DNA from 2 places in the Arthrobacter sp. SLBN-83 genome. Region 1 is predicted to be linked to the other one. Evidence: predicted binding sites of a transcription regulator. Region 1 holds the regulator's gene; the other holds the start of a gene.
What was found. The regulator Rex, encoded in region 1, represses fermentation and respiration genes when NADH is low (regulators of the CRP and FNR family bind a similar motif). The targets are predictions, from matches to a motif close to CTTGTGAANNNNTTCACAAG.
Positions count from the first base shown of each region.

Region 1 (3,966 bases):
GAACTGAAGTTTTTGAAGAAATGTTCCGGACCCGGGAACAAAAGATGCAAATGCATGTTTATACTGGATGCAGCAAGTTAGTTGAGGCTTCAACTTATGAAGCTTCAACATCTCAACAGGTACAGCTATATAAGGAGCAACATCATGGCACTTCCCGCAGACGTCACCACCGGCACCTGGACCCTGGACAACTCCCACAGCGAGATCGGTTTCACCGTCCGCCACGCGGGCATCAGCAAGGTCCGCGGCCAGTTCACCGAAGCCGCCGCCACCCTGGACCTGGCCGAGGATGTGGCGGATTCCAAGATCAACGCCACCATCAAGACCGCCAGCTTCGACTCCGGCGACGCCAACCGCGACGGCCACGTCAAGGGCGGGGATTTCTTCGACGTTGAGAAATTCCCCGAGATCTCCTTCGTCTCCAACGGCCTGGTGGCCAAGGGCAACAGCTACGAACTCACCGGCGACCTGACCATCAAGGGCGTTACCCGTCCCGTGACCCTGGAAACCGAGTTCAACGGCGTGGCCGTGGACCCGTTCGGAAACACCCGCGCCGGCGTCTCCGCCGAGACCACCATCAGCCGCAAGGACTTCGGCCTGACCTGGAACGCCGTCCTGGAAACCGGCGGCGTGCTGGTCAGCGACAAGGTGGCCATCAACCTGGAGCTCGCCTTCATCGCTCCCGCAGCCTAATTCCCCCCTTCATGGCACCCCGGCCTGCCTGCACGGCACGGCCGGGGTGCCGTGTTTAACGGGCAAAGGTACACCGGCAAACGCGTGCATCGACACCTCCCGAATCATCCACAACGCCGCCCGCCGGGGGTACGGTGGACTTAAGCCATGCTGGGGGGAAGGCTGAGGACCGATTCCCGGCAGCCTACCTGGATCCCGACCCTGCAGAAGGAACGCCCATGAGTACTCCTCCCGTCCCGCCTCCCGGGTCCGAAGACCCGCATACCAGCAACGGACAATCCGGCAACGACCAGTCCGGAGCCCAGCCCCCGCGCTACGGCCAAAACGCACCGCAGTACGGCCAGAACCAGCCCCAGTACGGCTCGCAGCAGCCGCCGGCAGCACCGCAATATGGCCAGAATGCCCCGCAGTACGGCCAGAACGCACCGCAGTATGGGTCGCAGGGATCCCAGTATGGGCAGAACGCCCCCCAGGTTCCCGGCTACGGGCAGCCCCAGAGAGGCCAGTCCCAGTACGGCCAGTCGCCGTATGGACAGTCCCCTTACGGCCAGTACCCCTCCGAGCAGCCGCAGCCGGCCGGAAGCAACGGCGTTCCCCAACTGGTGAACATCTCCTTTTGGCTGCTCATTGCGTCGGGGGTGATTTTCGTCATCGGCATGATCCTCGGGCTCACCCAGCTGGACAGCCCCGAGCTCCGGCAGCTTTTTGAACAGCAGATGCGCTCCAGCGGGACAGACATCAGCTACGACAGCATGAAGAGCTTCATTGCCGGCACGCTGGTGGTCTTCGGCATCATCGGTGCCGCGCTCTACCTGCTGGTGGCCTTCTTCATCCGCAAGGGCAGGAACTGGGCCCGCATCCTGGGAACAGTTTTCGCGGCCCTGTCCATTTTTGGCCTGTTTGGGGTTCCCTCCATCGGAACGCTGGGAACTGTCCTGGGCATCGTAGCCATCGTGCTGCTTTACCTGCCTGCAGCTGCGCCGTACTTCCGGAAGCAGCAGCCCTTCGCCAACCCGTACTCCGGTGGATTCGGCAACCCCTACGGGCGGTAACCAGCACGTCCGCCGGGAAACAAGCGGCCCGGGAAGCAGCAATGCTTCCCGGGCCGCCTGCGGTAAGCCGGCGCCTAGGCCGTCTGGCCGGGTGTCTGTGCCCGCTGGGCGTGATAGGCCAGGATCTGGAGTTCGGTGGCCATGTCCACCTTGCGCAGGTTGACGCCGTCGGGAACCTGCAGCATCACCGGCGCGAAACTCAGGACACTGTGCACGCCCGCCGCCACCACCCGGTCACAGACGCCCTGGGCCACGGCGGCCGGAAGCGCGAGCACCACCATGTTGGCCCCGGTCCGATGCAGGACTGTTTCGAGGTCCGCCACGTCGCTGACCCGCAGCCATCCCACTTCGCTGCCCACCACCATCTGGTCGGCGTCGAAAATGGCCACGACGTCGAACCCTCGGGACTCGAAGCCGCCGTACCGGGCCAGGGCCTTGCCCAGGTTGCCGGCCCCGACAATGGCCACTTTCCAGTCGTGCGTCAGTCCAAGTGCGGCGGCGATATGGCGGCTGAGGTACTGCACCTCGTAGCCCACGCCCCTGGTTCCGTACGATCCCACGTAGGAGAGGTCCTTGCGCAGGGTTGAGGAACTGACGCCGGAGGCCTCCGCCAGCGATTCGGAGGAGACGCGCTCCACGCCCTCCGCGAGCAGGGTGTTCAGGGCACGGAGGTAGAGCGTCAGCCGGGCTACGGCGGCAGGCGGTATCTGCTTGGGCGGGGTGCCCGTGGCGTCCGGAAGGTCCGGGAGGGGCTGCGGCGTTGAGTCCAGGGAGGTCACCGGTACTCCCTACTGGGCCATGGCGCGCTGCAGCACGCGTTCCAGCCGGGTTTCGTCGATCTTCCAGAAGTCGCGCTGCACGCCGTCCACCAACACCACCGGGATCTCCTCGGCGTAGCGCTCGCGCAGCTCGGGTTGGTTGTCCACCAACTCTTCGCTCCACGTGAGGCCCAATGAGGCAGTAACCCGGCTGACGGCGTCGCGCGCGTCTTCGCAAAGGTGGCAGTCAGCTTTGGTGACCAGGACGACGCGGGGTGTAGCCATGGCTTAACGGTATCGCCGTTCGCGTGCTGCCGGTGACGCCGACGGCGGCAGGCCACTGGATTGACTAGACTCAAGTCCATGCCCGAGGAGAAATACGTCGCCGTAGTCACGCGCCCGGTTGCCGAGCCGCAGCCAGGCGAAGCGGCGTTCTTCGACGTGGACAACACCCTGATGCGCGGAGCCAGCCTCTTCCATGTGGCGCGGAAGATGCACCAGCGCGGAGCGTTCACCCTGGCCCAGGCCGCCGGCTTCGCGTGGAAGCAGTTCAAGTTCGTGGCGCGCGGGGAAAACATCGACGATGTCCATGCCGTGCGGGATTCTGCCCTGACACTGGCCGCAGGGATCACCGTTGACGACATCAAGGCGCTGGGCGAAGAGGTCTATGACGAAATGATTGCGTCGCGGATCTGGCCCGGGGCCAAGGCACTGGCGGAACAGCACCTCAGGGTGGGCCGCCGCGTCTGGCTGGTGACGGCCACACCCATCGAGGTGGCCACCGTGATCTCCACCCGCCTGGGACTGACCGGAGCGTTGGGGACGGTGGGCGAGGTGTCGGACGGCATGTACACCGGCCGGCTGGTGGGCGACATCCTGCACGGCTCAGCCAAGGCCGTGGCTGTCCAGACCATTGCCGACGAGGAAGGCCTGGACCTCAAGCGTTGCTGGGCCTACAGCGACTCCTACAATGACGTCCCGCTGCTGTCGCTGGTGGGGCACCCCGTTGCCATCAACCCGGACGCCAAGCTGCGCCGCCACGCCCGCGACCGCAACTGGCCGGTCTACGACTTCCGCGCCGGCCGCCGGGCTGCCACCTTCGGCCTCAAGGCAGCCACTTTTGGCGGTGCCATATACGGCCTCTGGAAGGGCTTCGCCCGGATGCGCGGCCCGCGGGCCTAGCCAGGGAAGTAGCCCGGGAACTAGCCCGGCGTGTAGCCCGGTTAAAGAAAATGCCCGCCGCCTCGGAAGGCGACGGGCTTTTCCACGCTGTTCGAAGTATTCCTACTTCTTGTTGCGGCGCTGGTGACGGGTCTTGCGAAGCAGCTTGCGGTGCTTCTTCTTGGCCATACGCTTGCGACGCTTCTTAATAACTGAACCCACGAAAGTTCCTTACAAACTAGATGCAGTACCTGTCTGATGGAGAATGTCCGTGGACAAAGCTACGAACTGAACAACTGACA
Region 1 covers NZ_VFMX01000001.1:2,152,744-2,156,709, reverse strand. The annotation lists gene FBY30_RS09895 (YceI family protein) at 145-693, shown strand; gene FBY30_RS09890 (hypothetical protein) at 912-1,745, shown strand; gene FBY30_RS09885 (redox-sensing transcriptional repressor Rex) at 1,820-2,524, opposite strand; gene FBY30_RS09880 (glutaredoxin family protein) at 2,534-2,788, opposite strand; gene FBY30_RS09875 (HAD family hydrolase) at 2,867-3,685, shown strand; gene FBY30_RS09870 (30S ribosomal protein bS22) at 3,788-3,886, opposite strand.

Region 2 (3,966 bases), 1.6 Mb from region 1:
CGCCGTGGCATAGGTGGAATGCGTGTGCACCACCCCGCCCACCTCGGGCATGTGCCGGTAGACGTAGGCGTGTGCGGCGGTATCGGACGACGGCGACAGCGGCGGATTGCCCCAGTCGACGGTCCCGCCTCCACCAAGGTTGGTGCCCCGGACGGGGGTGCCGTGCAGGTCGGTCACGATCATCTGCTCCGCAGTCAGGTCCTGATAGGAGACTCCGGAGGGCTTGATGACCATGAGGTCGGTGCCCGGCACCCGGGCAGAGACGTTGCCCGCGGTCCACACCACCAGTTCGTACCGGGTCAGCTCGGCGTGCAGCGCACACACTTCCTTACGGATCCGGGCAATGGTCTGCAGGATCGCCGGGGTTACACCGGTACCGGCGGTCATGCGGACACCTCCACAGCGGTTGCCGGCAGGTTGCCGGTGCCCGGCAAATCAGCCTGCGCCGCTTTGCGCTGGATGACCTTGAGCCGGTGCATGACGTCACTGCTGCCGCGGCCGAAGTAGTCGTGCAGCGTCCTGTACTCCTGGAACAATTCGTCGTAGGCGGCCACGTTTTCCGGTATCGGTGTGTACACCTCCCCGGGTTCGGCGCCCATCGCAGCCGCAGCCTCGCGGATGTCCGCGTAGGCGCCCGCGGCCACGGCAGCGTGGATGGCCGAGCCCAGCGCCGGGCCCTGTTCCGAGCCGATGGTGGACAGCTGCAGGCCGGTGGCGTCCGCGTAGATCTGCATGAGGAGTTTGTTCTTGAGCAGGCCGCCGGCCACGATGAATTCCTTGACGGGGACGCCGGCGTCGCGGAAGGCGTCCACGATGGTGCGGGTCCCGAAAGCCGTGGCTTCAAGCAGCGCGCGGTACGTGTCTTCCGGTCTGGTGGCCAGGGTCTGGCCCACCACAATCCCGGAGAGCTCGTGGTCCACCAGGACTGAGCGGTTGCCCGAGTGCCAGTCGAGGGCGATCAGGCCGTGTTCCCCGATGGCCTGCCGCGAGGCGAGTTCGGTGAGGTACTCGTGGATGCCCAGGCCCGCATCCTTCGCAGCCTGGTGGTATTCGGGCGGGACGCCGTACTTGGTGAACCAGCCAAAGATGTCCCCCACGCCGGATTGGCCGGCCTCGTAGCCCCAGAGGCCGGGTACGATGCCGCCGTCCACGGCTCCGCACATCCCGGGCACCTCGCGCAGTTCCGTGCCGTTCATGACATGGCAGGTGGAGGTGCCCATGATGGCCACCAGCTGGCCGGAGTCCACGGCCTTGGCAGCCGGGGCAGTGACATGCGCGTCGACGTTTCCCACGGCCACGGCGATGCCTTCCGGCAGTCCGGTCCAGGCAGCAGCCTCGGCGGTAAGGGTGCCTGCGGCATCCCCCAGCCGCCCGATGGTGTGCTCCAGCTTGGAGCTGACGAAGTCTTTGAAGTCCGGGTTCAGGGCAGCAAGGAAGTCCTCCGACGGATAGCGGCCATCCTGGTAAATCCCCTTGTAACCGGCCGTGCAGGCATTGCGGACGTACCGGCCGCACAGCTGCCAGACGATCCAGTCCGCCGCCTCCACCCAGTGGTCCATGGCGGCGTAGGCTTCCGGGTCCTCTTCCAGCAGTTGCAGGCCCTTGGCGAACTCCCATTCGGAGGAGATCAGTCCCCCATAACGCGGAAGCCAGTCCTCACCCCGGTCGGCGGCGAGGCGGTTGATCCGGTCAGCCTGCCCCTGCGCTGCGTGGTGGCGCCAGAGCTTCACATAGGCATGCGGCCGGTTGGCGAAGCCGGGCAGTTCGTTCAGGGGGGTGCCGTCGGCCTTGACGGGCACCATGGTGCAGGCGGTGAAGTCCGTGGCAATGCCGACGACGGCGGCAGGGTCGATCCCGGCGTCCGCCACCGCGGCGGGCACAGCCCTGCGCAGGACCTCCCGGTAGTCGTTGGGCACCTGGAGTGCCCATTCACCGGGAAGCCTTGCGGGATGTCCATCGGATTCCGCGCCCGCTGTATCTTCGGGCAGGGAATCGGTGACCACCGCGTGCGGGTACTCGTGGACGGCGCTGCCGAGTTCCCTGCCGTCGCGGACCCGCACCACCACGGCACGGCCGGACAGGGTCCCGTAGTCCACCCCGATGACGTACTGGTCAGCGCGGGGATCGGAGCTGGATGTGGACAACGTCTCTGGCATGGGTTTGCCTCCGTCCGAGAGGCGGGGGCCTCTTTACCGGGTTTGTAGGGGTCGGGGTCGAGCTAAGTGCTGCAGCAAGTGTGAACGCTAACAAAGAAGATGTCAACGGACTCGAAAAAGTTGCGAAAATCCCCGCTGCAGTCTTGTTAGCGTTCACAAAGCAGTCTATATTGAACCGACACATCAACAATGTGGCCAGGACCAGGGAGCGTCGGAGCTGCCTGGTCCAACAACACTTCGCGGCAATGCTGCTGCGGAAGGAGAAAATGGTGAGAATCAAAAAACTCATGGGCGCGGTGGCCCTTGTCCTCGCCCTGACGGTGGGCGCCACCGGCTGTGGTTCCCGGGGCGGAGCCGCCACCGAATCCGGCAGTGCCGCCAAGCCCAGCGACTCACTGGTCGGGATTTCGATGCCCACGCAGACCTCCGAACGGTGGATTGCCGATGGCGCCAACGTGGAGAAGTCGCTGAAGGACCTTGGCTACAAGACGGACCTCCAGTTCGCCAATGACGACATCCCCACCCAGGTGTCGCAGATCGAAAACATGCTGACCAAGGGCGCCAAGGCCCTGATCATCGCCGCCATTGACGGCACCACCCTGACCGATGTCCTGGCCAAGGCCAAGGACCAGAACGTCAAGGTCATCGCTTACGACCGCCTGATCAACGGCACCCCGAACGTGGATTACTACACCACGTTCGACAACTACACGGTGGGTGTGCAGCAGGCCACCTCACTGCTGACCGGCCTGGGCCTCCTGGACGCCAGCGGCAAGAAGGTTGACGGCAAGGGCCCCTTCAATATCGAGCTTTTCGCCGGCAGCCCCGATGACAACAACGCCAACTTCTTCTGGAGCGGCGCCATGGACACCCTGAAGCCGTACATGGATGCCGGCACGCTGAAGGTCCCCAGCGGCCAGACCAAGTTTGAGCAGGCCGCGATCCTCCGCTGGCAGGCACCTGTGGCACAAAAGCGCATGGAGGACATCATTACCTCCGCCTACAGCTCGGGCACCAAGCTGAACGGCGTCCTCTCCCCGTACGACGGCCTGTCGATTGGCATCATCTCCGCCCTCACCAGCACCGGCGGCTACGCCAAGGGCAGCCTGCCCGTAGTCACGGGCCAGGACGCCGAAAAGGGCTCCGTCAAGTCCATCGTCGCCGGCGAGCAGTACTCCACCATCTTCAAGGACACCCGGCAGCTCGGCGCGCAGGCCGTCAAGATGGTTGACGCTGTCCTCAAGGGCCAGGAGCCGGAAACCAACGACACCAAGACCTACAACAACAAGGTCAAGGTTGTCCCGGCGTTCCTGCTGAAGTCCGTGATCATCACCAAGGACAACTACAAGAAGGAACTGATCGACTCGGGTTACTACACCGACGCCGACGTCAAGTAGTCAGCGTCCGGGGCTGTGGCCCGGGCTTCCGTCCCGGGCCACAGCCCCACCCGCGCCCTCCTGCAGCAGCAGGAAGGCAAGCTCCGAACAGTCAGTGGGAATTGACGATGAACTCACCCATTCTTCAAATGCGAGGAATTACCAAGACGTTCCCGGGCGTCAAAGCGCTGCAGGACGTCACCCTGGATGTGAACCGTGGCGAGGTCCACGCCATCTGCGGGGAAAACGGAGCCGGCAAATCGACACTCATGAAAGTGTTGTCCGGCGTCTATGCACATAACACCTTTGACGGTGACATCCTCTTCGAAAACGAACCCTGCAACTTCTCCAGCATCTCGGACAGCGAAAAACGCGGAATCGTCATCATCCACCAGGAACTGGCCCTCAGCCCGTACCTGTCGATTGCCGAGAAC
Region 2 covers NZ_VFMX01000001.1:568,166-572,131, forward strand. The annotation lists gene FBY30_RS02525 (L-ribulose-5-phosphate 4-epimerase) at 1-387, opposite strand, end outside; gene araB (ribulokinase) at 384-2,156, opposite strand; gene chvE (multiple monosaccharide ABC transporter substrate-binding protein) at 2,423-3,553, shown strand; gene mmsA (multiple monosaccharide ABC transporter ATP-binding protein) at 3,661-3,966, shown strand, end outside.
Region 2: the regulator Rex is predicted to act here: its motif matches at 2,297-2,316, upstream of araB (ribulokinase).